One region of the Paenibacillus sp. FSL K6-1318 genome, then DNA from elsewhere that is predicted to be linked to it. Evidence: a T-box and tRNA genes for the amino acid it is inferred to sense, from the RefSeq annotation. Region 1 holds a T-box; the other holds one or more tRNA genes.

The links. The T-box of region 1 lies ahead of trpS (tryptophan--tRNA ligase). A T-box ahead of a tRNA ligase gene usually reads a tRNA of that ligase, here a tRNA-Trp.
Region 2: it has a tRNA-Trp gene. The T-box ahead of trpS (tryptophan--tRNA ligase) is inferred to sense a tRNA for this amino acid. The anticodon was not compared.

The regions. Positions count from the first base shown of each region.
Region 1 covers NZ_CP150270.1:751,716-766,559, reverse strand. Annotated here, with positions in the region: gene bcp (thioredoxin-dependent thiol peroxidase) at 1-49, opposite strand, end outside; gene NYE45_RS03545 (ABC-2 family transporter protein) at 96-881, opposite strand; gene NYE45_RS03540 (ABC-2 family transporter protein) at 886-1,680, opposite strand; gene NYE45_RS03535 (ABC transporter ATP-binding protein) at 1,682-2,728, opposite strand; gene NYE45_RS03530 (LCP family protein) at 2,857-3,900, shown strand; gene NYE45_RS03525 (glutamate-1-semialdehyde 2,1-aminomutase) at 4,032-5,351, shown strand; gene NYE45_RS03520 (PLP-dependent aminotransferase family protein) at 5,503-6,897, opposite strand; gene NYE45_RS03515 (DMT family transporter) at 7,057-7,992, shown strand; T-box leader at 8,020-8,333, shown strand; partial or broken gene trpS (tryptophan--tRNA ligase) at 8,474-9,466, shown strand; gene NYE45_RS03505 (endospore germination permease) at 9,536-10,642, shown strand; gene NYE45_RS03500 (spore germination protein) at 10,623-12,092, shown strand; gene NYE45_RS03495 (Ger(x)C family spore germination protein) at 12,089-13,246, shown strand; gene NYE45_RS03490 (sensory rhodopsin transducer) at 13,335-13,751, opposite strand; gene NYE45_RS03485 (rhamnogalacturonan acetylesterase) at 14,652-14,844, opposite strand, start outside.
Region 2 covers NZ_CP150270.1:5,613,310-5,628,153, forward strand. Annotated here, with positions in the region: gene NYE45_RS24995 (sensor histidine kinase) at 1-244, opposite strand, end outside; gene liaF (cell wall-active antibiotics response protein LiaF) at 276-923, opposite strand; gene NYE45_RS25005 (PspA/IM30 family protein) at 1,074-1,781, opposite strand; gene NYE45_RS25010 (PspC domain-containing protein) at 1,783-2,286, opposite strand; gene NYE45_RS25015 (PspC domain-containing protein) at 2,304-2,537, opposite strand; gene NYE45_RS25020 (PspA/IM30 family protein) at 2,542-3,213, opposite strand; gene NYE45_RS25025 (hypothetical protein) at 3,249-3,557, opposite strand; gene NYE45_RS25030 (helix-turn-helix domain-containing protein) at 4,027-6,417, shown strand; gene NYE45_RS25035 (methyltransferase domain-containing protein) at 6,752-7,678, opposite strand; tRNA gene NYE45_RS25040 (tRNA-Leu) at 7,848-7,926, opposite strand; tRNA gene NYE45_RS25045 (tRNA-Cys) at 7,933-8,006, opposite strand; tRNA gene NYE45_RS25050 (tRNA-Gly) at 8,013-8,087, opposite strand; tRNA gene NYE45_RS25055 (tRNA-Gln) at 8,092-8,166, opposite strand; tRNA gene NYE45_RS25060 (tRNA-His) at 8,189-8,261, opposite strand; tRNA gene NYE45_RS25065 (tRNA-Trp) at 8,292-8,365, opposite strand; tRNA gene NYE45_RS25070 (tRNA-Tyr) at 8,372-8,457, opposite strand; tRNA gene NYE45_RS25075 (tRNA-Thr) at 8,467-8,542, opposite strand; tRNA gene NYE45_RS25080 (tRNA-Phe) at 8,563-8,638, opposite strand; tRNA gene NYE45_RS25085 (tRNA-Asp) at 8,734-8,811, opposite strand; tRNA gene NYE45_RS25090 (tRNA-Met) at 8,839-8,912, opposite strand; tRNA gene NYE45_RS25095 (tRNA-Val) at 8,930-9,005, opposite strand; tRNA gene NYE45_RS25100 (tRNA-Glu) at 9,073-9,144, opposite strand; tRNA gene NYE45_RS25105 (tRNA-Ser) at 9,154-9,245, opposite strand; tRNA gene NYE45_RS25110 (tRNA-Asn) at 9,249-9,324, opposite strand; rRNA gene NYE45_RS25115 (23S ribosomal RNA) at 9,392-12,320, opposite strand; rRNA gene NYE45_RS25120 (16S ribosomal RNA) at 12,734-14,286, opposite strand; gene NYE45_RS25125 (nucleotidyltransferase-like protein) at 14,794-14,844, opposite strand, start outside.

The DNA of each region.
Region 1 (14,844 bases):
TTGACGGAAGCTCAAAATCCGGTGCCAATTCACCTACAGTTAACGTCATGTCAATTCCTCCCTAGTCTCCCCCATGAATTGTTATAGGGCGTTTATTATGATCCTGCTCCGCGATACCGCTTCACGCCATAATTCCACAGCAGCAAGCCCATGGAACCAAATACCAGTCCCATCACAGGTGTAAGGAGCGCCATGCGATGCATCTCGGACCTCTCCAGGAACAATGCTGCCGGATAGATGCCCACGAAGGCAAACGGAATGATCCAGGTCAACAGCACCTGAATGGCACGGTTGTAGATCGTTACCGGGTAACGCCCATACCCTTGGATGTTATACATCAATGGCAGGATACCTGTTGGCGCGTCTGAATAAAAGGACAACGAAGTCAGTGTCGTATAGATACCAGCATAGATCATGACTGAACTGAGTGCCAAAATAATCAATGCAGGGATATGCCACCACTCCAGCACCAAGCCCATCTCTGCGCCACTGAAGATCATGATGATCAAGCCGATAAACGAGCCCACGAGTGCAGGCGGGTCTACATTTTCAAGCAAGATCTGGAACAAATTATGTGCAGGGCGTGTCAGGATACGATCCATCTCGCCTTTGACGATGTACCGCTCGCTGAATCCCCACAGATTGATAAAACAACTGAAGATGCCATAGGGCACCATAAAATATCCATAAACAAAGAGGACTTCACTCTCACTCCAGCCGCCCAGGTTATCTGTATGACGGAAGACCACGAAAATAAAGATCAGGTTGGTGGCCTGGAACAGCAGATCCGATAGGATCTCCACCCAGAAGTCGGCACGGTACGTCAGGCGTGTTTTCATATAGTTTTTTAAATATTCCCAGATCAGACCCATATAGTACATTCCGTTATCCCCCTTGCACGAACAGACGCTTGCGCGCCTTACGCCAGATCAGTACCATCGGAAGCAGTAACACGGCAAACCAGAACACCTGAATACCGAGTACATTCCAGATGGCGGTACCTTCCACTCTTCCAGTGAACACGGAACCGGGCAGATACGTAATGGCCTGAAAAGGCAATACCTTCATCACCGCGGACATCCAGCCTGGATACAGGCTGATCGGGATGATTAGACCGGAGAACAGATCGACCACGACGCGTTTCATACGCATCATGCCTTCATTGTTTTCCACAAAGAATGCCGCCAGTCCCGTTATCACATTAATCTGGGAATTAATGAGGAAACTGAAGAACAGCATGACAAGAAAGCCAATCCAAGCGGATGGCGCCGTAGGCAGTTCAACCGGGAACAGCAAAATGGCAATGAGCATGCCCGGAATCATGAGCAGCAGGAAGCGGAAAATGCCTTCGCCAAGCCCCTGCATCATTTTGACCATAACGTAATTGATCGGCCTGATGAATTGAATCGCGATGGACCCATCCCTTATGTCTGCGGCAATCTCCCGGTCCAGGTTGTTAAAGTAAAACGCACGTGCCATCCAGGATACGGCGATATACGTGGTCATCTGAGCTGCCGTGAAGCCACCAAGTTCACCACTGCTACCGTAAATGGCTTGCCAGGTAAAGTAATACACGCCGATATTCAGCGTATATATCAAAATGCCGGAGTAATAATTCACCCGGTATGCCAGCATCGTTAAAAAACGGATGCGCATAAAATCAATAAATGCACTATTCATCTCAGGATACACCCACCGCTTCTTTCCCTGCTCCCACAATCTCGGGACGCTCGGCGGAACCGGATTGGTATATACTGCGCACAATCTCATCCGTGTTGATCTCGATAATCTGAATATCGGTAATATCGGCTTGTCCAACGACACGTCCGAGTACATCTGAAACGTTCAGTTCCAGCGGAATCCATACGGATGCGGACAATTCATTCTCAACTGTCCAACGTACAGGCAACGCCGCAGTCCATTCCTGCATCTGACTAATGTTGTGAGCTGAACCGAACTTGAAGCGGATCTCCCGTTCTTTGCCCCATTGGGACTTCAGATGATCCAGACCCCCATCATAAATGATGTTGCCTGCATCAAGCATGATGACCCGGGAACACAAGGCCTCAATGTCCTGCAAATCATGAGTTGTGAGCAAAATAGTCGTTCCATGCTCCTTGTTCATGTCTTTCAGGAAATCCCGAATCTCCGACTTCACGACAATATCCAAACCAATGGTTGGCTCGTCCAGGAAAACAATACTCGGGTTATGCAACAAGGCTGCCACCAACTCACAGCGCATGCGCTGACCGAGACTGAGCTTACGTACCGGACGGCTTAACAGGTCCTGCAGCTGCAGCCGCTCAACCAGTTCATCCAGCCGTTTGCGGAAATCGACCTCTCCGACACGATATACTTTGCGCAATAAATGGAAGGATTCGATAACGCCAATATCCCACCACAGTTGACTGCGCTGACCAAAAACAACACCAATATTCTGTACAAATTTCTCACGTTCCTGATACGGAACATATCCACCAACCGATATTTGCCCTGAAGTAGGCACCAAAATGCCGGTCAACATCTTGATTGTTGTTGATTTACCGGCACCGTTCTCCCCAATATATCCGCATATTTCGCCCTGCGGAATCTGAAATGAAATATCATTTACAGCCAATACCTCCTGGTATTGACGTGCAAACAGGTCTTGGAATGCGCCCTTCAGCCCACCTCGGCTTTTCTGGACGCTAAACGACTTGCGCAAATCTTTGACATCAATCGCCAGCATGATTATACCTCACTTGGATTTTGTTGAAATTGCTTGTAGCCCAAAAAGAAATTATAATGGTATCAGTCAAAATTCAGCAATACCCGAACTCGTTTTTTATTTCATCTCAAATACAAAGGAGAGCTAGCATGACCAGAAAGACGAAGAGAACCATCTGGATTTCTCTTGCCGCCTTCGTGTTAATAGTCGGAGGAGCAGCGGCATACTATTTCGGTTCTATTCTCAATCAGTTGGACGGTTTGGCAAAGGACGGTGACGATTCACCCTTCGCAGGTATCGAAAATGTGGAGAAAGTAAATACGCCTGACCCACCAAAATGGGAAGGCACGGAAACGGTAAACATTCTCGTTATGGGTGTCGACGCACGTGGATTGAAAAAAGGTGAAGTTCCCCGCTCCGACAGCATGATGGTCGTATCGCTTGACCCTCTTACCAAAAAAATTAATCTGTTCTCCATTCTGCGCGACACTTACGTCGATATTGACGGGTATGGCAAGGAGCGGATCAACACAGCCATCACCCATGGCCCTAACGCAGCGATGCAAGCTGCCGGTGACCTGCTTGGCATTCCTGTACAGTATTATGTGTATACGGATTTCCAAGGATTCATCAAATTGGTGGATGCCGTTGGCGGTGTTGATTTTGATGTGGAGAAGGACATGCACTATACAAGTAAAGCAGACAATAACGAATACGATATTGATCTCAAAAAAGGGTATCAGCATCTGGATGGTGAGACAGCTCTCATGTACGTTCGTTTCCGTCATGATGCGATGTCGGATTTCGCTCGTTCCGAGCGTCAGCGTGAATTGCTGAAAGCTGTAACGGCAAAAATGCAGTCTACGACAACCATCGCCAAGCTGCCTGCCATTCTGGAACAGGTCAATCCGTATGTAGATACGAATCTGACGCTTTCCGATATGTGGAAGCTCGGTGGACTTGGATACCAAAGCAGCATGAATGGCAGTGAACAGATTCCGCCCATGAACCTGTTGAAAGAAGAACGTACAGCAGGTGGAGCACAAGTATTGACGGTTACGAATGAAGAGAAACTGAAGCAGCATATTCAGGATATTATTCATCCACCTGCTACAACGGATGATAGTACGACCAGCACCGAAGATAAAACAGCCAGTGGTGACGATCAAAAGTCAGAGCAACCGGCTCAGTAATGTAAACATGCAGAGGGCAGCCATTACGCTGCCCTCTCGTTGTGCCCGGCTATATCTTTATGAGAAAATCATCATATCTTTCTGTAGCTTGTACCTTTATTATATTTTGAATTACGAAAGGAAGTTATCTTATGAAACCATCACGTTCCCGTTCCGAACTCCTATACGCAGAAGCACTTGAACATATTGTTGGGGGTGTTAACAGCCCTTCACGCTCGTTCAAAGCCGTTGGTGGTGGTGCACCTGTATTTATGAAAAAAGCCCAAGGCGCCCACTTCTGGGATGTCGATGACAACCGTTATATTGATTATCTGGCCGCTTACGGTCCGATTGTTACAGGACATGCCCACCCGCATATTACGCAGGCCATTACGGAAGCAGCAGCAAATGGCGTGCTATACGGTACCCCGACTGAACTTGAGATCAAACTCGCCAAAATGCTGAAGGAAGCTATTCCTTCCATGGATAAAGTTCGTTTTGTAAACTCCGGTACGGAAGCCGTTATGACCACGATTCGGGTCGCTCGTGCCTACACCAAACGCAACAAGATCGTAAAATTTGCCGGATGTTACCATGGTCACTCCGATCTGGTGCTTGTAGCTGCCGGTTCAGGCCCGTCCACGCTCGGAATTCCCGACAGTGCCGGAGTTCCAGCCAGTATTGCACAAGAAGTCATTACTGTGCCTTACAATGATCTGGATGGCCTGAAAGATGCTTTGGAGCGCTGGGGTGATGATGTTGCCGCGGTCATGGTTGAGCCGATCGTTGGTAACTTCGGTATGGTTATGCCGGAGCCTGGCTTCCTGGAAGGCCTCTGTGCCATGACACGCGCTAACGGATCACTGGTTATCTATGACGAGGTTATTACGGCTTTCCGTTTCCATTACGGTTCTACACAGACGTACGCCGGACTCGATAATCATGCGGAGATTGAACCGGATCTGACGGCTCTTGGTAAAATTATTGGTGGCGGCCTGCCAATCGGTGCTTACGGCGGACGCAAACACGTTATGGAGCAGGTTGCTCCGCTTGGACCGGCTTATCAAGCGGGAACAATGGCTGGTAACCCTGCATCCATCTCAGCTGGTATCGCATGTCTGGAGGTCCTGCAAGGCGCAGGTGTATATGAAGAGATGGAACGTCTTGCTATCGACCTGACAGCAGGCCTGCAAGCTTCTGCTGACCGTCATGGCATTGATCTAACGATTAACCGGATTCGTGGTGCATTCTCCACCCACTTCTGTGACCACCCCGTTACGAACTACGATCATGCTCAAGACACGGATGGAGAGCTGTTTGCTTCCTTCTTCCGTCATATGCTGAACCGTGGCATTAACCTCGCTCCGTCCAAATATGAAGCCTGGTTCCTGACCACTGCTCATACAGACGACGATGTTCAAGCTACATTGGAAGCCGCGGAAGCTTCCTTCAAGGCGATGGCTCAGGAATAAATCGGATTATGTCCATCTACAATGTAGCGTACAAGCTGTATGGTTGATGGATAACAACTCATTGAAAAGGCGTCCAACAAGTGATCAACTTGTGTGGACGCCTTTTGTTTTTTACGGACGTTATTTACGGACAACATTTCGATTCTTCACGTTATTTCTGCCTGATCTGCAGTTTCAAAATCTCCTCCCGGATCTTCTGTATCCCTTCTTCGATTCGCTGCTTGGGCACATTGGAGATGTTTAATCGCAGCATTTGATCCTGATGCACCTGATATGTTCCCTCCGGATAGTACCGTTCTGTCGTATCGACGATGACTCCGTGCTTTTGGAGCCGGGACACCAGAACACGAAGCGGCACATCACCCGCCAAAGGCAGTACGGTATGCTCCCCTCCTGTACGAGGGGCGTCCTTAAATGGTGTAAAGTCTGGATACGTATCCAGTTGCTCATGCATCGTGTGCATCCGGGCAGCATAGCGGTTACGAATCACTTTTCTGTGATGAGCAAACATTCCACTGTGCACATAGATCTCCAAAGCAGCTTGAGACAGAACGGACGTGTCGATATCGAGCATTTTTTTGTAAGCACCAAACGATTGAATTAGAGGTGAGGGCAGAACTGCTACACCAATACGCAGGCCTGGAAACAGAATTTTGGAGTAACTCTTCAGATAGATGACCCGACCTTCGGTATCATAGGACCATAATGGGTCCTGTTTCGTGTTGTCCTCCAGATCGGCCAAGTAATCGTCTTCCACCAGATATACATCGTACCGCTGTGCTAGCCGGATCAGTTTCTTTTTCTCAGCAACAGTTAACGATGTGCCAATTGGATTGTGAAACCGCGGCATGACATAGAAAAACTTAATATCTCCCTCAGCGAACTGACGTTCAAGTGATGCCCAGTCCAGTCCATCCAGGGCACGTCTCACACCGGCAATCGGCACATTCAATCCACTCAGTAGCGAGGGCATATTGTGATACGTCGGTAGTTCCACCAATACTTTTCTCTTTCCATTGGGAAAAGGCATCAATGCAAGTACAGCCAATGCCTGCTGCACACCTGATGTGATAAAGAACTGCTCTGTTCTCGCAAACACCTGATAATCCGCAAACTGCTTCTGCAACAGCAGAATAAGCGAAGGTAATCCCTGATCTGTGCCGTACATGAATAGCTCTGCCTGCTTCTTTTCCATCGCCTGATCCACACAATGACGAAAGTCTGCATACGGGAACACCCGTGGATCGGGAGCAGCTGAAGCGAAGTCCAGCGCTCCCTGCCAGTCCATGTCCTGAGCACCTGTCCCATTCTGTACGGCATAATAGCCGGATTGAGGTATGGCGTACACCAAGTGCCGTTGCTCCAGCCACTCATATGCTCGAATCGCTGTACTTACACTGCATTGATATTGTTCTGCTACAACTCGAACTGCTGGCAGTCGAATGCCCTTATCCGCCCACTGGCGACGATCCTGCTGCTGCATCTGTTCCTGAATCCATTGCTTTAACGCTTCGGCAATCACTTCGTATTTTCTCAATGCACCCATCCCTCTCCAACAACTGTACCGATACAGTTCAACCTTTTATCTATTGTAGCACGATGCACCCGGCAGTATATTGAATAAGGCCAGCACATGCCTCGAACCTGACATATTTCAGGATAATAAAAGATAAAACGCTATGACTACTGTATTGGAGGAGCATTCATGAACACAACACACACTCGGGGATACGCTTATATCGCAGCTATTCTATACGCGGCTATTATAGGTCTATCTTTTCTATTTGTTAAAATGACCGTCACTGTTGCACATCCGATTGATGTACTTGCACACCGATTCGCCCTGTCGCTGATCGTTGTCAGCATTCCTGTCATTTTTGGCTGGATCAAAATCCGACTGAGCCTTCGTGATCTGTGGCGAATTATTCCGCTGGGGCTACTATCTCCCGTATTATTTTTTGCCTTTCAAGCCTTTGGGCTCGTATCTTCCAACTCATCGGAAGCCGGTATTATTCAGGCTATGGCCCCTGTATTCACACTCGTTCTCGCTTCAGTTTTCCTGAAGGAACGCACATCCACGATGCAGAAGCTGTTCCTGCTTCTGTCTGTCGTTGGAGTAGTTTTTATTTTCATGATGCAAGGAAATGGCATGTCTGTGGGTAACCTGAAGGGCATTGCATTATTGCTGCTATCCACAGTCTGTTTTGCAGGGTATGGTGTGCTTGCAAGACCATTAACCCAGAAGTACAAACCAATGGAACTAACATGGGTCACACTGATGGTTGGCTGTATTGTGTTTAACGCTGCTTCCCTGATCCGACATGCGTCCAGCGGTTCCATGATGGACTACATCAAACCACTTGGAGATGCATCCTATCTGGGTGCACTCGCTTATCTGGCGATACTATCCACCATGATCTCCACCCTGCTCGCGAGCTATGCCCTGACTCATCTGGAGGCTTCCCAAATGAGTGTATTCAGCAATCTGTCCACGCTCATCTCCATCGTAGGGGGCGCATGGATACTGCATGAACCAGTGGGTAGCTACCACTATATTGGTGCATTGTTGATTATCGCTGGTGTGCTTGGCACCAATATGAGCGGTCGCAAACATAGGCTGGTCAGTGGAATCAAAGCGTGATATAATTCTGGAAATTGTAAACATTTGTTATCCGCGATGATGAAGAGAAGTACATATGTCAGGATGCTACAGAGAGCCGGCGGCTGGTGGGAGTCGGTGCATCGGATATGTGGAAATGGGCTTCGGAGTTCCAAGTTGAACAAAGTCTGTATCCTTTCCTAGGAATACACACTTTCAGTAGGCAAGGCGGCATGTCCAGCCGTTATCCATGGACAGGATATCGATAGGCATGGAAGCTCATAAAAGAGCTCCTGGTAGATACCTCATCCGTATCCCTCAAGTGGGCCGCAACAGAGCGGCCAATGAAGGTGGCACCGCGAGGCACAAGCTTCGTCCTTTATTCTGTTCCCAACCGGGGAATGGGATAAAAGACGAAGCTTTTTTGATTTTTTTGCAGGCTGAAAGGAGGTGATGGTCGTGGAAGACGGCTGGTGGCGACAGCTCAATGTTGAAAAATCACAAAACCAAAGGAGAATAAACCATGAACAAAAACAAGGATATTATTTTGACAGGAGATCGGACTACCGGACAACTTCATCTCGGCCATTACGTAGGCAGCCTGCACAGTCGGGTACAATTGCAGGAAGAGTACAAAACCTATATTTTACTGGCAGATGTTCAGGCACTCACCACCCACTATGATCAACCTAGCCTGATTGCAGATAGTGTTTATCAAGTCACGCTTGATTACCTTGCCGTAGGCATTGATCCGAACAAAGCTACCCTGTTCATTCAATCCATGATTCCGGAAATTGCGGAATTGACTGTGATCTTCTCCATGTTTGTTACCGTCAATACACTCCGGCATAATCCGACCATCAAGAGCGAAGCACGTGATCGCGGATATACCGACCTGTACTACGGATTTCTTGGATATCCGGTCAGTCAGGCTGCTGATATTGCATTCTGTAAAGCCACCCTTGTTCCGGCAGGGGAAGATCAGATTCCTCACATTGAGACAGCACGAAAATTGGTTCGCCGGTTCAACGAGTTATACGCTCCCATTCTCCCCTAACCCCGCATTTTGACCGGAGAGCGGCTTGGAGGACTGGATGGCGTTGGTAAGATGAGCAAAAGCATGGGGAATGCGATCTCATTAAATGCAAGTCCTGAAGATGTAAAAGCAAAATTGATCAAGGCCAAGACTGATCCTGCCCGCATCCATCGTTCTGATCCAGGTCACCCGGATATCTGCCCTGTTTTTGCCTATCATCAGCTTTTCCGCAAGGAGAACGCAGACGAAATACATGCCAGTTGCAGTCAGGGGCGGATTGGATGCAAAGATTGTAAACAGATCGCAGGTGAAGCCATCAATGATCTGCTTGCTCCTTTTCGCGAACGACGGAATTATTATGAACAGCGTGATGATCAAGTGAAAGAGATTCTTATTGAGGGGACACGACAGGCCAGGAAAGCGGCCCGGGAAACGATGTTAGAGGTAAGAGAAGCCATGGGTATTCGTTATTTTGACTGACAGTATGAAGCGCTCCAATCACGTTAACACTGCTGAGGACAGTCTATTGGGAAAAGGGGACCCCTCAGCATGAAACGAACACAGCCTTCTTTTTTACAAGCTATGATGTTGATCATGTTGTCCGTTGGCTTGATCAGCCATGTTCTGATTATTCCTGCCCTTTTGGCTGCAGCCAAAAGGGATTCTTGGATTTCCGTCCTGCTATCAGCCGGACCATTTCTCGTATTTGCGCTAATGCTCGCTTATGTCTCTCGTTTCCTCCAGCATCAAACCCTGCATGAATGGCTGACATCCCGTCTCGGCAAACCCATCGGCATGTTCTTTCGAATTGGGAACAGTCTCTTTTTTCTATGCGTCATCTATTTCACCCTGCACGAGACCACCACATGGGCCAAAACGAACTATCTGACAGAGACACCAATATTGGTAACCAGCATTGCCTTGATGTCACTCTGTGCCTACGCTGCGTATAAAGGTATTCGCTCGCTGGCATTTACGGCAGGATTGATCCTTCCACTGGTGGTATTGCTGGGCTTCTATGTTGCTATCGTGAATACCCAATATAAGGATTACAGTCGGCTGTTGCCTGTGCTTGAACATGGTTGGCACCCCGTTCTTAAAGGCATGGTTTACAGTCTTTCAGGCATGTTTGAACTACTGTTCATCTGGTACATTCAGCCTCATCTCACCAAACGTATACGTGTATGGCAGTATCTATTGCTCGCAATCATTATTGTGGGACTGACTTTCGGCCCACTCATTGGGGCGATTGTGGAATTCAATCCTTTTGAGGCTGCCAAAATGCGATATCCCGCCTTTGAAGAATGGCGTATTGCCTCCTTGGGCAAATACATTGCCCAAACCGACTTCTTTTCTATCTACCAGTGGCTCGCCGGGTCGTTCACTCGAATTAGTCTGGCCATGTATATTGTAGTAGAAATATGGAATATTAAGAATTCTACCAGAAGGCTCATCAGTTGTATCTCGTTAGGTGTCTTCTTTATTCTAACCATGTTGTTCCCTCTGGATGATATGACCTTGGAAAACCTTCTGGTCGAATACATATTCCCGTTCAATCTCGTGTATCTGAGCGGACTTGCGATTATAGCAACGACAGTTGCCTTTATCCATTCACGCCATCAGAGGAGGAAACATCATGGAGCATCAAGCGATTGACACCACGTCCCATGAAACACTGCTTGCCTCTTTGAAAGAGCAGTTCAATCCATGTGCAGATGTAGTAATTCAGACTTTTCCTGTTAAAGACGAATCCGATCAGCCCGTGATTCTGCTGTATTGCGACGGTCTCGTCGACGGTAAACAAATTAACCAATTTATTATTCCCCGTCTGGAACAGCATTCCCTGATCATTGAGGAATCACATCCGAAAGAACTGGGATTAACATTAAATCCACTGGATGACCTCACAGATACTAATAAGCTTAATATGTTGATATTTAGTGGACAGCTACTGATTATTTTCGGTAACGGTGTACAGTCCTGCAGTCTGGATATTGCTGATATCCCGGGACGCAGTCCAGAAGAATCAGCCATTGAGACATCAGTTAAAGGGCCGCGCGATGGATTTACCGAAGAACTCACCACGAACGTTGCCCTTATTCGCAAACGAATGAAAACCTCTTCGATGTGTTATGAGAAGTACGTCAAAGGCGGTCGTACCCAGACAGCCATTGGCCTTTTATATGTAAAAGATATTATCAATCCAGACATTCTGAAAGAAGCACGACATAATCTGGATCAGATTGAGATTGATGGCATTCTGGGTACCTCGATCATGGAAAGGGCTGTAATGGGAGGCGTTCGGAGTATCTTTCCGCTCACAGATAATACCGAGCGTCCTGATTTTGTTGTTGATTCCTTGTTAAATGGACGTTTTGCCGTTCTCATTGATGGTTCTCCTGTAGCGGTCATCGCCCCAACTACACTTTTCAATCAGTTGAAATCTCCGGAAGACGAAAGTACACCTTTTTTCATCGTTACCTTTGAACGAATCTTGCGCATATCCGGACTGCTGATTGCCTGTTTCTTCCCAGCCTTCTATATCGGCTTGACCAGTTTCAATGTGGAACAGATCCCGCTGCCTCTTTTGGCTACGATTGCTGGTACTCGGATGGGCCTGCCCATGCCAGTGACGCTGGAAGCATTTCTGATGATTTTTATGTTCGAGCTATTTAACGAAGCCGGTCGCAGGTTGCCCCGTGCATTAGGCCAGACCGTGAGTGTGGTAGGCGGACTTATCATTGGGGATGCGGCTATTCGCGCAGGGATTACATCTCCCACCATCATAGTCACGGTAGCGATCTCAGTTATCTCCAGCTATATTCTCGTGAACACCGTGCTGAGCGGGGCTACTGCCCATATCCGGATCTGGATGCTTCTCATCTCATCCGTCCTTGGATTATTCGGATTTATGATTGGACTATTCGCCCTGTTGGTGCACCTCGTATCCTTGGAGTGTTATGGCGTATCCTATCTGGCTCCCGTATCTCCCTACATTCCAGGAGACTTCACTCAGGCCGTATCGATGCCGCCTTCCATGAAAAGAACCAAGCGTCCAGCAGCACTTCACACCCAAGATTCCACTCGTCGGAGAAAAGGGCCATGATCAGATGCACGTCCATGATTGGCCTACTTGTGGGGTGCTTGATCCTGCTAACGGGGTGCTGGGATTCCAAAGAGGTGCAAAGTATTAACTTCATCACGGCCATAGGAATAGATTATGTAGACAACCAGTACATTGCTTATGCCCAACTGATTGACTTCTCCAGTATTGCAAAACAGGAAACGCCAACTTCCCGGGAGACAAGGGATATCTGGACTGGACGTGGCGAAGGTACAACTCTGAGCATGGCTATTAACGACTTGTATGAAACGTCACAGCAGCAAACGCTCTGGACTCATGTTAAAGCTATTGTTATATCCAAAAAAGCGTTAGATGGTCGACTGGAGGATATCTTTAATACACTTCTTCATTCAGGTCAACTAAGATATACACCCTGGATCTACGCTACAGAGCATAGCATTCCGGATATACTCTCTCCCTCTGCATTGTTGAACCAATCCGCTCAAACCATTGAGTTATTTGAGCCCATGAGGCTATACAAACAGCATTCCGGTTACGAACCTATCCGGCTTCACCAACTTCTCGATGGACTACGGGAGCCGGCTTCCGTCGTTCTTTTACCCTCGGTTTCAACGAGGAACGAGACCTGGTTCAACGGCGATAAAACTCCACCCCTTGTTAGAATGGATGGGTTTTATGTCATTTCCAAAGGCACAAGTCAGGGTAGAGTTGCAGGAGCAGACGCAGATGGCACACGATACGTAAATTACGAGAGCGTACCCCAGTACCCACTATACGTATACGGGAATGGTGGAAAAACTCCTGATTTAACCCTGATGCTTCGTCATCCCAAGACGAGAATCACCGCGAGAAAACAAGGAGATAGCGTCACATTCGATCTAGTTACCTCAGTCAAAAGTTCCATCACCGAAGATCATGGGGCTCCTCGGTCTCCACATGCCATGGAACTGGAAGCGGAGAAACAAATCGAATCCCAAATCCGAGATACGTTCGAAAAAACCAAGTCACGCAAGATCGATTCATACGGTCTGGTGGAACATCTCTATCGCCACAATTTTCCATTATGGCAACAAGAGGTCTCCCAACGTGCTGATCCCCTCGAGCGTTTCAAGCTCGGCAAAGTAGAGGTCCATGTGGATATCCTTAATGCGAGCACGTATAAATACAGTAAGTGATTGTAATGAAAGAAGACCCGTACACCTGCATTACATGCAAGGCTACGGGTCTTCTTTTTTGGCTTGCATTTGATGCCAAGTCGCTATGTTATCCCAATGGATACGCCATGACACTCATCAATGCCAATTCAGGCTGGGTCGTGTCCAAGCGACTGTACTGGATGATGACGGGGATGTTGCTCGAAACAGTGATCGCATAAGGTACGCCTGCCGGAATAGACTGCTCACCGGAGCGAAGCGAAGCAGTACGAATATGCTTTGTTCTTCTCGCTGGCACTTCAGCTATAATATCTTCAAGTGGATCTCTGTCTTCAAAATAGATCGTCATGTGCAACTCCGCATCTGTTGCACCTGTGTTTAATACGCAGATGCTCTCATGACTCTCCAGTGTGCCGCTACTCTCCGGCGGGATATAGCCATCCGGAATCACCCAATAGGTGTGACCTGTAGCTGTTGGAGTCGTCTTATGGGCTGAAGTATCTTGTTTGGTCGAGTCCAATGTCATTTGAGTATATCCTCCAATAATTAAGTTAAAAACGTGGGACGGCTCGCGGGGCAGGCGCTTCGGCGGGCGGATCGGGCTGTGGGCCGCTGTTGGCTCGGGATTTCTTCGGCTCATTCGCGGGGCAATTCTTAAAACCCGTGGGCTTGCGGGGCAGTCGCTTCGGCGGGCGGATCGGGCTGCGGGCCGCTGTTGGCTCGGGATTTCTATTCATTCCCCTCAGCAGTGGAAATCCCGCTCCAAAGGCGGACGCTTCGCTCCCTCTACCCGATTCCGCCCTCCTTCGCTGCTACGCTCGCCTATTTTTTAAAAAGATTATTGCCTTCGCTCTTTCGCTCGGCAACTTTGCTGGCTCGTTACTTCGTTTAACTCGCTACAGCTTTTAAACCCTGAATAGCTCGCGGGGCGGCCGCTTTGGCGGGCGGATCGGGCTATGGGCCGCTGTTGGCTCGGGATTTCTATTCAATTCTCCCTCAGCAGGGGAAATCCCGCTCCAAAGGCGGACGCTTCGCTCCCTCTACCCGATTCCGCCCTTCTTCGCTGCTACGCTCGCCTATTTTTTAAAAAGATTATTGCCTTCGCTCTTTCGCTCGGCAACTTTGCTGGCTCGTTACTTCGTTTAACTCGCTACAGCTTTTAAACCCTGAATAGCTCGCGGGGCGGCCGCTTTGGCGGGCGGATCGGGCTATGGGCCGCTGTTGGCTCGGGATTTCTATTCAATTCTCCCTCAGCAGGGGAAATCCCGCTCCAAAGGCGGACGCTTCGCTCCCTCTACCCGATTCCGCCCTTCTTCGCTGCTACGCTCGCCGGACCCATTTAAAAGTTTATTGCCTTCGCTATTCGCTGGGCAACTTTTGCTGGCTCGTTATTTAATTAACTCGCTTAATTATTAAGGGCATGAACCTACCGCAGATACATCTGCAACGGTTGCAATTGTAACTCGCGGATGGCTTCTGCCACCTGCTGGGCAAGGCGGCGGGCGCCGCGTTCCTGAAAGTGCGTGTTATCCTCCACGCCTGACGGGAAGTTCACATATTCGCCTGGGAGCACCCACATAAAGTCTTCCTTACTGCCTTCCACGCCCGCCTGCTCGAAC
Region 2 (14,844 bases), 1.9 Mb from region 1:
CCCGAAGTAGTTCAAGCCTGCGTTTGACCCGGTAACTCTGATAGAATCCAAAGACCGCGCCAATCCCAATCAGAAGCAGCAATAGAGCCAGACCTGATTGAATCAGATGCCGCCAGCCTGCAAACGGAGCAAGATAACCATATGTATACAATACATACAAAATAACAGCGAGCACAATGAAAACCAGGAGGATCCCTTCACCCATACTTCGGGTTACCATATCGGTATGTCGTTTTGTCTTCATCGGGGTCTCCTCCTTCTCTTCATCTATTTTACTACGGATTACTGATGCTTAGGTCGCCAACAATATAAGAAATGACAAATTTTGCTTTATGTTCACTGGATTCATATCCAGGAGTTCTCCATACTAGTTTGTTCATCATGCCGCTATCTTGTTCTCCCAGAAGATTAATCCGGCCGAAAAGAACCGATGCTTCAATCTCCACACCATAATCCTCCGGTAGTGTCAGGCGAACATTCCCCATAACCCCTTGCAGCAGCACAATCGTTTGTTTCTCCTCCGGAATTGAAAGAGACAGATCTGCGTTAACCTCACCCATGGCATGCCACAGGCTCATACTGCGTAATGTCCAGGATGATTGATCCCAGTAGTACCGAGCCATGAAATTCTGTTTCTTCATAACGCCTTCGTCCAGATGAACCTTTTTGTTTTTTGAATAAAAGTAAGCTAAAGAAGCCAGTACAATCAAGAAAACAATCATCAAATTATCCAGTAATAACAGTGCCGCACCAATGCCGAGATATCGGTAACCTTTACGGGTATCCCCTTTGCGAACTTGAAGCATACCAACCGTTAACAGAATCAGTGCGGCAGCGGTCAGCAAGTTAATATTCTGATTCAATAACATCATTGCGCCAATGATAATAATGATAACTGCAAGCCATTTACTCTTTTTATTCATCCCCGCCGCACCTCCTCTGTAAGTTAATCTTTCTTTATTCAACGGAAAAGCCATACCAGGCAATAAAGTCCTGTATGGCTTAACTTTTGTTCTACCAACCGTACGTTATACACGATTTATAGAATATCATATTGTCCATCGAGCGAACAGTTATTCTTTTGAAGTTCCGTTCGCTTCATTCTTGGAACCATTGCCCATTTTGTTTTTGAGGGCTTGTAATTGCTGGTCTACTTTGAATTGCTTTTCCACATCTACAGGATTCGTGTACGTGGATGATGTGTTGCGATAAGGTGCACGAGCTACGTCAGCTTCAGCTTCCAGTTGCATGATTTTCTCTTCCATGCGGTGGAATCCTAGTGATGCGCCGCCACTTTCGATCGAATGCAAGCTGTTGATGGAAGACATTTGTTTTTTGGCTTTTGCCATTTGTGCACGGGATACGAGTTCATTACGTTTGTTACGCATTTTGTAGAACTCATCTTTCATGTCATGCAACTGTTGCAACAGATCTTTCGCTTGTGCTTCGGACTGTGCATGCAGTTCGCTGTACTCCGTAATTTTTTGATCAAAGTAGATTTTCTCTTCCAGCAATTTGCGTGCCACTTCTTCCTGACCGTTGGCCAGAGCAGCTTCTGCTTGGGATTCACGTTGTACCGAAGTACGTTCCGCTTCATCCAGACGTTGTTTCATACGACGCTCATTCGCCATTTGTTTGGCAACAGTTACCTCTGCCTCATGAATCTCAGCCTCCATATCACGCAAGTACTGGTTCAACATTACAATTGGGTCCTCTACTTTATCCAACATATCATTTACCGATGCTTTCGTCATATCCTTAATCCGTTTAAATACTCCCATTTTACTTTTCTCCCTTCTCGTAACGAGATAATTTTTGGCGAAGCTCTTCAACTTCTTTTTTCAATGCTTTTTTCTCGATATCTTTCATCATGGAATCAAGTTCACTTTCTTGCGGTGCACCTGCTCCGTAGGCGTTGTTGTCATAAGAACGGGGACCAGATTGAGGTCTGCCGTTGAATCCGGGGCCGGGACCGAAGTTACCAGGACCTTGTTGGTTGTGGTTATTTTGAAAAGGACCTCTTGGCGGCTGATGATCATAGTTGTTATATCCTCTGCCAGGACCAGGGCCTGGGCCGTAGCCATAAGGATCATAAGGCGGATACGGTTCTTTCGGTACCACCAGTGCTGCAATGAAGTATATTAACAACGACGTGCCGCCAGTTACAAAGATACTGATGACGAAGATGATACGCAGCAGGGTGGAATCCATCCCGATGGTTTCGGAAATTCCGCCGCACAAGCCGGTTAACATCCGGTCACGCGTTGAGCGGTATAATTTGCTCATGTGCTTTCTCCTTTCGTTTACTTGTATCCTCTTACGTTGGAATCATAAGCATATGGATCAACGTAATTGGATTCCTTAGGTACCACCAACGCAGCGATGAAGTAGATCAACAATGATGTACCTCCCGTAGCGAAAATACTGATGAAGAAGATGATACGTAGCAGCGTGGTACTCAATCCGAGATTTTCAGAAATGCCGCCGATCAAACCTGTTAGCCTTCGATTACGCGCCGAGCGGTATAATTTATTCATGTGACTACTCCTTTCTGTCATTGTTCAATTTCTGTCTTAAGCGCTCCAGTTCCTTATCCAGCGTGGAGGATGACATGCTGCCAGTTACTCCTGAACCATCTTGGCCCATCCGCCGGATATCCCGGAGACTTTGTGCTTCATATTCGAGATCAGAGACTTGGTCATCCAGTCGGTTAAACATACGCGGTACATTTTGACCGTTGTGATTGCCTCTCTGGTTCATACGTTGTTGTAACTGAATCGTCTGCATACGAGCGTAGTAATATTGACGTTTGCTGTATACATTCTGATATTCAACCTTCAGTTGGTCGATCTGTTCATCCAGCTCCTGTAACGCCGCATAACTTTGTGCATACAATTCATTGTACTGTTCCATTTTTTCCTCGTGGAGGATTTTCTCCTGCAAGGCCAACTTAGCGAGATGCTCTTCCCCTGCTTTCAGAGCCATGGAAGCCTGTTCTTCCCGTTTGTTCACCATACCTGCTGCCTGATCGGCTTGTTGTTTCATTTGTCTGGTATGGCTTGCATATTGATGACGAAGCTTCTCGGCTTCACCGATGTCTTGGCGGGTCGAGACCAGGAACTGATCAATCAGTTTAACTGGATCCTGACTTTGCTCCAAATGTTCGTTCAGATTGGCTACGGTAATATCCCGCATTCGACGAAATACACTCATTATGTTCTGTCCCTCCTTTTCATAATCGTGAAAGCTTAGTAACGACCACGACGACTGCGGTTATTGTTTAGCATTGAGATACCAAAGATGATTAACCCGATCGCGATGATCGGTCCGATCAACCATGCCAGCTTGCCCATCAGTGAGATGATACCGATGATGAGAACAATCCAGCCAAGCATCACATTCCCTCGTTTAACTCCGTAGTATCCCAGTGCAATCATCAGGATCGGAATCAGATAACCCATTAAGTGTCCAAGAAGAGGAGTTAACTTTCCGAAGAGGAGTAGTGCACCCAGTGCAATCAATACAATTGCCCAGCCATTTCCCTTATTCAATCTCATAATTGTTGTTCACCGCCCTTTCCATTTGTTCGTTTGTTTCTTGTTTTTTGTTTCCGTGTTTCTTGTTTAACCTTATGTCCTTATTCTAGGGGATTCCGCGACTTTTCAAAACAGACCGTGGACGGTTTTTCATCCTAGACTCAGGTCGGGGATCTAGTTGGACCTTTGACTGTCCTTGTCTAAGACCAACGTTCCTTCTAAGCTGAATAGTACTCCGGATACCTTCTATTACCCGTATTCAGGCTCCGCTTCACCCGACATGGCACGTGAAAGAGAATGCGGTCCATGTCTCTATTTACGTTCACTCTTCACTTTCGTTTCCCCTCATTCCCTCCAGTTCCAATTTCCTTTACCTCAACATAAAATTACTTTTTTATCCAAATAAACAAAATTTAGATTGTTCTATATGTAAGCGTTTACTAAAATAGAAAGTGTTACTATTTCTAATGTCAGGAGTGGAACTGAAACTGTGCGACCCATCAGCTATCTCCATAAAATGATTATCTTCGGAATCCTGTTAAGCACCCTGCCCATTTTGTTAACGGGAATTGCCGCATTTATCTATTCATCGAACCAAACTGAATTGCATCGTACACAAGCCAACAGGCAGTTGCTGGAACAAATGCAATCCAACGTAGAGCACAAACTCGCGACAGTCAGTTATATGCTTGATCAGGCTCTTCGATCTCCAGTAACCCTCCGCTCCCTGTCTGCTTCTTCCTCAAGTCAAGGGAAAGGCCCGTTACTTGCCGACAAGGTGCAGAGCGAATTTCAACATATGAGGTCGTGGGAACCTTTGCTGGATATTACCCTGGTGAATCAATCTCAGAATTGGCTTATTGACCATGCCGGATTATATCGTAATACCGATTTTCCATTGGCACTTCCCATGAAGGATTTGATAGCGGATACGCTAACTTCCGGATGGCAGCTCTCCCCTTCATCGGTGTTTAGTAATGATGAGCGTACGCCCGGAACAGGCTGTATTTATCATATTGCCCTTGCGAGGTCTATTCCGAATCTGAATACGTCTTCCGATGCTGCCTTGATTGCCGGAATTCCTGCATGCTCTTTGCAGAATACATTAGGAGAAGCCTCCATAGGCAACGCTGCCTCAGGACTGATCATTTTAAATCGAGAACAACGTATCTTGGTCCATCCCGATCCTATATACATTGGACAACCGTTGTCTGCAATTGGATTAGCGGATCGGGATACGGGGGACCACATAAGTAAACTATCATCCATCACATTTTCAACGGGCTTTGAAGAACGGGAAGTCAAGATCGCCGATACACATTATTCCCTGACATATAGCCCTTCTACCTTAAAAGGATGGACTTATGTTCTAATCTCACCTACCAACATTCTGACACAAGAATATATCGATATCGGATTACACACCTTGTATATCAGTATCTTCTTGCTTTTACTTTCATTACTGCTCGCATGGCTCGGCTCCAAACGAATGCATATCCCAATCCGTACACTTTTAACCCAACTTGGTGACAACTGGCTGTCCAAAGAGGGGAGCACTCTCGCTCAGCAATCACCACAACTGTATGATGAATTCGAACAGATCAGAGCAGGTGTTTCACAATTATCTGCCTCTCGCTCCCAACTGGAGAACACACTAAATATGCATCTGTTGCAGATTCGCACTCATTTTATGATGAATCTGTTCCAGGGCAAGAGCCCTATTCATACTCTTCCTGACACTCTGAATGAATATGGCTATACGCATCAGGTCAATGAATGGCAACAAATTGCTGTTATTACACTTCAGGCCGATCTCGTTAATCACACAAAGTATACTGCAAATGATCGTGACCTCTTATTATTCGCTATTCAAAATATATTGGAGGAAACGGTTGTGCGTAACCAACAACTGCTTCCTATTGTGCTGGAACATACAGTAGTCACGGTGATTGGCACCGTTGAACAGGATCACTCTGTTTTTTCACAGCAGCTATATGTATTAACAGAACAGTTACAACAACAGATTGATGAAATTCTAGCTCTTCAGGTCAGTATAGGCTTCAGCCAACCGCACAGCTCCCTATATCACATCCCTCAGGCTTACACAGAAGCCATGGAAGCATTAAAACATCGGATGAAGCTGGGGACAGGCATTATCTTTCAATATGAGAACATAGATCATTACGCTCCCACTTGGTCTATGACCTACCCGGAATCTTTGGAATATACCTTGATCCAAGCTATTCAAAGTGCGGACGAAGTCCAGGCTTCTGCTCTTCTGCATCAGGCCCTGGAAGTAATCTTTGGTATGGAGTGTACACCAGAGGAATATCAGGTGGCCCTTACCAGGCTGCTGACGCATATTTTGCAAATGACTCAGGAATCCGGTATACGACTCGGACAGATCTCCAAAAGCCATGGATCGATGTTTCATGAGCTTCATGGTTTGCAGTACGCGGCTGAAGTAGAGGATTGGTTTAATCATCAAGTCATCTTGCCTATCATCCAGGTTTTTAAAGCAAGACAGTATGCCCAGTACCAACATATATCAGAGAAGATGATTGCCATGATTCATCAAGATTATGATAAGGATCTGACGCTAGAGGAATGTGCTATGAAGCTTCACTACAATGCTAACTACTTAAGTAGTGTTTTCCGCAAAGAGACAGGCTGTGCATTTAGTGAATATCTAACCAAGTACCGATTTAACATCGCTAAAAAATGGCTGGACGAAAGTGATCTGACGGTAAAAGATATCGCAGCACGACTTCGATACAACAACCCACAAAATTTCATCCGATCATTTCGTAAATGGGAAGGAATCACCCCCGGGCAGTACCGGGAACGTAAGCAGAAAGCAGAAGTGTCGAACAGAAAGTAGACTACGTGTTTCGTGGTTTCATGTTTCGTTTTTCCGTTGTCTCGAATTTGAATCTAGCGTTGGTTTTATCTCATATGCAGTTCCTTGATCCAGCTCTACAGCTCCAAGTAGTCGACTGTTTAGTTCAATGCGCTCGAAGCCTTATTGGATTTATAAAAAAGAAGGAGCAATTATCCTGCTCCCTCTTTTTTTGTGAATTTAACTTTAACTACATATGCTTCACACGTGAATTTCTTGTATGGCAGTGTGATGCTCCCTAGCACCATCTTAGACGTTGGACTATGTTGTCCGTCTCGATTCCTGATCCTTAGAGCACGTAACAAGCTTATACGATTTATCGCTTATCCTTAGTACTGACTGTTTTCATATTTGGCTGTTCCAGTTGAATCAAAATTTTACCAAACCTTGCTCCGCGTGAAAAAGTCACCTTGCTCCCCTTGTATGTATCCCGGATGTACTTCTCAGCCAGTCTGAGTGAATCCTCGTCTGTTGGTAACTCATACGTATTAAGCCATTCTGGCAGCTTCTCAATAACCTCTTCCACCGGTACTTCAAATGAGTTAACTTCTCTCGTAATGATCATGGTGTATGAATAACCCTTCAAATACAGCAACTGTTGAATATATCCCATATCACCGGCCTTATATGAAGAAGTTACACCCAGTACACCCTTAAGTTCATCCATTAGTGTGTGTTCCCTCTGTCCCGCCATAGTGCTTATATACACATACTTCCGGGCACAGTTGATCGCCATCTCAATCGTTTCCCAATCCGACATTGCTGGACACATGGATGCAAATGCAAAGTCATATTTCTTCTCCCAGCCTTTATCCTGAATAGAGATTTCCTCATATCGTTCTTTTACAATTTCGATTTTGGGTTCCAGAGCTGAAGGTATTGTTTCTTTCATAAGGGAGACAAGTAACTCAGAAGGCTCAACTGCGGTCACACTTGCTCCTTTTTCTGCAAAAGGAATGGTGAATATGCCTGAAGCGGCTCCAATGTCCAAAATGGATAACCCTGCGAACTCCACCCCCTGGTTCTCAAGCCAGCCCATAATACGCTCAGACCGATGTTTTCCTTCTTCAGTAAACGACTGTGCGTGATAGTCTCTGGCCCACCGCTCAAAAGCTTCTTCTGTATTAAATGGTGCGCTTTTCTTCTTATATTTTGAACTTCTCGGACGATTCTTCCATGCCTCTTCCCACACAGAAAGATTAAATAACAGGTCGTTATCCGATAAATTTTTTCCAATAGTCACTCTGCTTCACTCCTTTGCATTAAAGACTTCACTTATCTACAATATACCGAATAAATTCATACGTCAATCTTTATTAACGTCTCACTTTTCTTACTATACAAAATCGTTTTTTTTATAGAATAAAAATAGTCCTACAAATTGCTTACGCAATCTGTAGGACTATTCAATATACCGGCGAGAGGACTCGAACCTCCACGGTTTCCCACTCGATTTTGAGTCGAGCGCGTCTGCCATTCCGCCACGCCGGCATATACTGGAGGCGCCACCCAGATTCGAACTGGGGATAAAGCTTTTGCAGAGCTGTGCCTTACCACTTGGCTATGGCGCCATATTTTGGAGCGGAAGACGGGAATCGAACCCGCGACCCTCGCCTTGGCAAGGCGATGCTCTACCGCTGAGCCACTTCCGCATAATGGCTGGGGATATAGGATTTGAACCTATGCATGACGGAGTCAAAGTCCGTTGCCTTACCGCTTGGCTAATCCCCATTAAAAATTTAAAAAACAAAGGGGCGATCGAGGGGAATTGAACCCCCGAATGCCGGATCCACAAACCGGTGCGTTAACCACTTCGCCACGATCGCCACAAAAAGTTAAGTTTCAAAAAAGTTAATTGGCAGGGGCAGCAGGAATTGAACCCACACCAACGGTTTTGGAGACCGTTGTTCTACCTTTAAACTATGCCCCTAAAAACTGGTGGAGGATGATGGATTCGAACCACCGAACCCGTACGGGAGCAGATTTACAGTCTGATGCGTTTGGCCACTTCGCTAATCCTCCAGGATTACATGGTGCCGGCGAGAGGACTTGAACCCCCAACCTACTGATTACAAGTCAGTTGCTCTACCAGTTGAGCTACACCGGCATATTAAATTGTTTTAAAAATGGTGGCTCGGGACGGAATCGAACCGCCGACACGAGGATTTTCAGTCCTCTGCTCTACCGACTGAGCTACCGAGCCATAATAAAGTCTAATCTCATTTCCTTACACTTTATATAGGGCATCAGTGCCATACAGCAGATGTAGTGAACAGTTTGCCTCATGTAAAGATTAAATGGCGGAACCGACGGGATTCGAACCCGCGATCTCCTGCGTGACAGGCAGGCATGTTAGGCCAACTACACCACGGTTCCATATCACTTTCTCAAAGGAAAGTTCAATTGCGGGGGCAGGATTTGAACCTGCGGCCTTCGGGTTATGAGCCCGACGAGCTACCGGGCTGCTCCACCCCGCGTCGTTATAAAGGTTATATGGTGGAGGCTGAGGGGATCGAACCCCCGACCCTCTGCTTGTAAGGCAGATGCTCTCCCAGCTGAGCTAAGCCTCCGAACAACACATTTATGATCATACCATAATCTTGTTGTAAAAATCAACTTCTTTTTTTGAAGTTATTATGACCCGTAGGGGATTCGAACCCCTGTTACCTCCGTGAAAGGGAGGTGTCTTAACCCCTTGACCAACGGGCCTTAATATTATGGCGGAGAGAGAGGGATTCGAACCCTCGAGACGCTTGTGACGCCTACACGATTTCCAATCGTGCTCCTTCGGCCAGCTCGGACACCTCTCCATATGGCTCCCCGAACAGGGCTCGAACCTGTGACAACTCGATTAACAGTCGAGTGCTCTACCAACTGAGCTATCAGGGAATATGCTTCAGAGATCGTTCTCTGAAAACTAGATTCGAAACGAAACACGCGAGTTATCACTTGCAAATTGGATAAGCCCTCGACCGATTAGTACTGGTCAGCTCCATGCATTGCTGCACTTCCACCCCCAGCCTATCTACCTCGTCGTCTTCAAGGGGTCTTACATACTGGGAAATCTCATCTTGAGGGGGGCTTCACGCTTAGATGCTTTCAGCGTTTATCCCGTCCGTACATAGCTACCCAGCGGTGCTCCTGGCGGAACAACTGGTACACCAGCGGTACGTCCATCCCGGTCCTCTCGTACTAAGGACAGCTCCTCTCAAATTTCCTACGCCCACGACAGATAGGGACCGAACTGTCTCACGACGTTCTGAACCCAGCTCGCGTACCGCTTTAATGGGCGAACAGCCCAACCCTTGGGACCTACTTCAGCCCCAGGATGCGATGAGCCGACATCGAGGTGCCAAACCTCCCCGTCGATGTGGACTCTTGGGGGAGATAAGCCTGTTATCCCCAGGGTAGCTTTTATCCGTTGAGCGATGGCCCTTCCATGCGGTACCACCGGATCACTAAGCCCGACTTTCGTCCCTGCTCGACTTGTAGGTCTCGCAGTCAAGCTCCCTTATGCCTTTGCACTCTTCGAATGATTTCCAACCATTCTGAGGGAACCTTTGGGCGCCTCCGTTACTCTTTAGGAGGCGACCGCCCCAGTCAAACTGCCCACCTGACACTGTCCCCGCACCGGATTACGGTACCAGGTTAGAACCTAGATACGATCAGGGTGGTATCCCAACGTTGCCTCCATGGAAGCTTGCGCTCCCACTTCAAAGGCTCCCACCTATCCTGTACAGATCGTACCCAAATTCAATATCAAGCTGCAGTAAAGCTCCATGGGGTCTTTCCGTCTTGTCGCGGGTAACCTGCATCTTCACAGGTATTAAAATTTCACCGGATCTCTCGTTGAGACAGCGCCCAAGTCGTTACGCCATTCGTGCGGGTCAGAATTTACCTGACAAGGAATTTCGCTACCTTAGGACCGTTATAGTTACGGCCGCCGTTTACTGGGGCTTCGGTTCACAGCTTCGGGATTGCTCCCTAACCACTCCCCTTAACCTTCCAGCACCGGGCAGGCGTCAGCCCGTATACTTCGCCTTACGGCTTCGCACAGACCTGTGTTTTTGCTAAACAGTCGCTTGGGCCTTTTCACTGCGGCCCCCTCGTGCTATTCACACTACCGGGGCACCCCTTCTCCCGAAGTTACGGGGTCATTTTGCCGAGTTCCTTAACGAGAGTTCTTCCGCGCGCCTTAGAATACTCTTCTCGCCTACCTGTGTCGGTTTGCGGTACGGGCACCATCACCTGGCTAGAGGCTTTTCTTGGCAGTGTGAGATCATGACCTTCGCTACTGTAATTTTCACTCCCCATCACAGCTCAGCCTTAATGATGTGCGGATTTGCCTACACATCAGCCTTACTGCTTGGACAGACATCCATCAGTCTGCGTCACTACCCTACTGCGTCCCCCCATTGCTCATAACGGCTTACGGTGGTACAGGAATTTCGACCTGTTGTCCTTCGACTACGCCTTTCGGCCTCGCCTTAGGTCCCGACTTACCCTGAGCGGACGAGCCTTCCTCAGGAACCCTTAGGCTTTCGGCGGATCAGATTCTCACTGATCTTTTCGTTACTCATACCGGCATTCTCACTTGTATAATGTCCAGCGCTCCTTACGGTACACCTTCAACCCTTATACAACGCTCCCCTACCCCTGATGCAAAGCATCAAGCCATAGCTTCGGTGGTGTGTTTAGCCCCGTTACATTTTCGGCGCAGAGTCACTCGACCAGTGAGCTATTACGCACTCTTTCAATGGTGGCTGCTTCTAAGCCAACATCCTGGTTGTCTGTGCAACTCCACATCCTTTCCCACTTAACACACACTTGGGGACCTTAGCTGATGGTCTGGGCTGTTTCCCTTTTGACAATGGATCTTAGCACTCACTGTCTGACTCCCGGAAGTAAGTCTATGGCATTCGGAGTTTGACTGAGCTTGGTAACCCTTGCGGGCCCCGCACCCAATCAGTGCTCTACCTCCACGACTCTGTTTTCCGAGGCTAGCCCTAAAGCTATTTCGGGGAGAACCAGCTATCTCCGAGTTCGATTGGAATTTCTCCGCTACCCCCACCTCATCCCCGCATTTTTCAACATGCGTGGGTTCGGGCCTCCAGTGCGTGTTACCGCACCTTCACCCTGGACAGGGGTAGATCACCCGGTTTCGGGTCTACGTCCACGTACTAATTCGCCCTATTCAGACTCGCTTTCGCTGCGGCTCCGGCTCTTCACCTTAACCTTGCACGGGAACGTAACTCGCCGGTTCATTCTACAAAAGGCACGCCATCACCCCTAAAACGGGCTCTGACTTTTTGTAAGCACACGGTTTCAGGTTCTATTTCACTCCCCTTCCGGGGTGCTTTTCACCTTTCCCTCACGGTACTGCTTCACTATCGGTCGCTAGGAAGTATTTAGCCTTGGCAGATGGTCCTGCCGGATTCATACGGGGTTTCACGTGCCCCGCACTACTCGGGATCCGTCTCGGAGGGAACAGACTTTCAACTACAGGGCTTTTACCTTCTTTGGCGGGCCTTTCCAGACCTCTTCGCTTAACCGGTTCCTTTGTAACTCCATGTGAGACGTCCCACAACCCCAAAGAGCAAGCTCTCTGGTTTGGGCTTCTCCGCGTTCGCTCGCCGCTACTGACGGAATCACTATTGTTTTCTCTTCCTCAGGGTACTTAGATGTTTCAGTTCCCCTGGTATGCCTCACACTAACCTATGTATTCAGTTAGGTGTAACTGGAAATTACCCCAGCTGGGTTTCCCCATTCGGACACCCCCGGATCAAAGCTTGCTTACAGCTCCCCGAGGCAGTTTCGTTGTTCGCCACGTCCTTCATCGGCTCCTAGCGCCTAGGCATCCTCCGTGTGCTCTTAGTAGCTTAACCATATTGCTCCGGTTTTGACTGCTCGCTTCCCTTGTTTTGCTTGCGCAAAGCCAAAAGTCGCTCCCATTCAATACCATCGCAAAAGCAATTTAACTACCTTTATACACTTGACTTGTTTAACACAAGTTCAGCTAGGATGATTGTTGATCGGTTACTTGAACCGAACAAGTATTCATCCCTTAAAGGAATGTTCTAATTCGCGTTTGTTTCGTTTCGATATCTAGTTTTCAAAGAACAAGCTCCATGCAAAAGCAAGCTGTTTGAGAGTTTGAGCTCTCAAAACTGAGCAACGAGTGAGTGTTGTGCTCTTCATTTCATCCACACCGAAGTGATGAACCAAAATGAATCGCTATTGCAGGTTCTGAGAACCTGCTTATTTGAATGTTTCCGTTGCAGGAAACGATTCTCCATAGAAAGGAGGTGATCCAGCCGCACCTTCCGATACGGCTACCTTGTTACGACTTCACCCCAATCATCTATCCCACCTTCGGCGGCTGGCTCCTTGCGGTTACCCCACCGACTTCGGGTGTTATAAACTCTCGTGGTGTGACGGGCGGTGTGTACAAGACCCGGGAACGTATTCACCGCGGCATGCTGATCCGCGATTACTAGCAATTCCGACTTCATGCAGGCGAGTTGCAGCCTGCAATCCGAACTGAGACCGGCTTTGTTGGGATTGGCTCCATCTCGCGATTTCGCAGCCCGTTGTACCGGCCATTGTAGTACGTGTGTAGCCCAGGTCATAAGGGGCATGATGATTTGACGTCATCCCCACCTTCCTCCGGTTTGTCACCGGCAGTCTATCTAGAGTGCCCATCCGAAATGCTGGCAACTAAATATAAGGGTTGCGCTCGTTGCGGGACTTAACCCAACATCTCACGACACGAGCTGACGACAACCATGCACCACCTGTCTTGAATGTTCCGAAGAAAAGGTACATCTCTGCACCGGTCATTCAGATGTCAAGACCTGGTAAGGTTCTTCGCGTTGCTTCGAATTAAACCACATACTCCACTGCTTGTGCGGGTCCCCGTCAATTCCTTTGAGTTTCAGTCTTGCGACCGTACTCCCCAGGCGGAGTGCTTAATGTGTTAACTTCGGCACCAAGGGTATCGAAACCCCTAACACCTAGCACTCATCGTTTACGGCGTGGACTACCAGGGTATCTAATCCTGTTTGCTCCCCACGCTTTCGCGCCTCAGCGTCAGTTACAGCCCAGAGAGTCGCCTTCGCCACTGGTGTTCCTCCACATATCTACGCATTTCACCGCTACACGTGGAATTCCACTCTCCTCTTCTGCACTCAAGTCACCCAGTTTCCAGTGCGATCCGGGGTTGAGCCCCGGGATTAAACACCAGACTTAAATGACCGCCTGCGCGCGCTTTACGCCCAATAATTCCGGACAACGCTTGCCCCCTACGTATTACCGCGGCTGCTGGCACGTAGTTAGCCGGGGCTTTCTTCTCAGGTACCGTCACCTTGAGAGCAGTTACTCTCCCAAGCGTTCTTCCCTGGCAACAGAGCTTTACGATCCGAAAACCTTCATCACTCACGCGGCATTGCTCCGTCAGGCTTTCGCCCATTGCGGAAGATTCCCTACTGCTGCCTCCCGTAGGAGTCTGGGCCGTGTCTCAGTCCCAGTGTGGCCGATCACCCTCTCAGGTCGGCTACGCATCGTCGCCTTGGTGAGCCGTTACCTCACCAACTAGCTAATGCGCCGCAGGCCCATCCCCAAGTGACAGATTGCTCCGTCTTTCCAGTTCTCTTCAGGCGAAGAAAACAACTATTCGGTATTAGCTACCGTTTCCGGTAGTTGTCCCAAACTTGAGGGCAGGTTGCCTACGTGTTACTCACCCGTCCGCCGCTAAGTATCAAGGAAGCAAGCTTCCTATCAACTCCGCTCGACTTGCATGTATTAGGCATGCCGCCAGCGTTCGTCCTGAGCCAGGATCAAACTCTCCAATAAAGATGAATTTCAACAACGCGGTTAAACGTTATGAAAATCATCTCAGTATTTGAAAAGAGCGATAAGCTCATTTGAATCTGACGAGATTAAAAATCTCGTTTTTGCTTCGAAATCATACAGTCCGAAGACTTGTACCAATCTCTCAGCGTCGATCTTGCAAGCAAGATCGTTACTCACTCGTTGTTCAGTTTTCAAAGATCAAACACGATTTGTTTTACTCTTTTTTTTTCGTCTCAACCAAGTTTCGGCGGCGACTTAAATAATGTATCACATTTCGTTTGTTTTCGTCAAGAACTTTTTTTAATTTCTTTTTTGAAGGTTTAGTTCTTCACTTTTCCTCTAAAGAATTTATCGTTTGTTGGCGATAAGCTCGTTTGAGGAACGAAATATAATGTATCATATATCACGAATGAGAGTCAACATTTTTTTATAAATTATTAAACAAACAAAAAAGGAAGGTTTCCCCTTCCTTATGTGATCAATATAATGTCAGGCTCTCGGAGAAGATTATGCCTCAATCCAATACCGAATCTCCCGGCCCTCTCCTCCGATCGATGG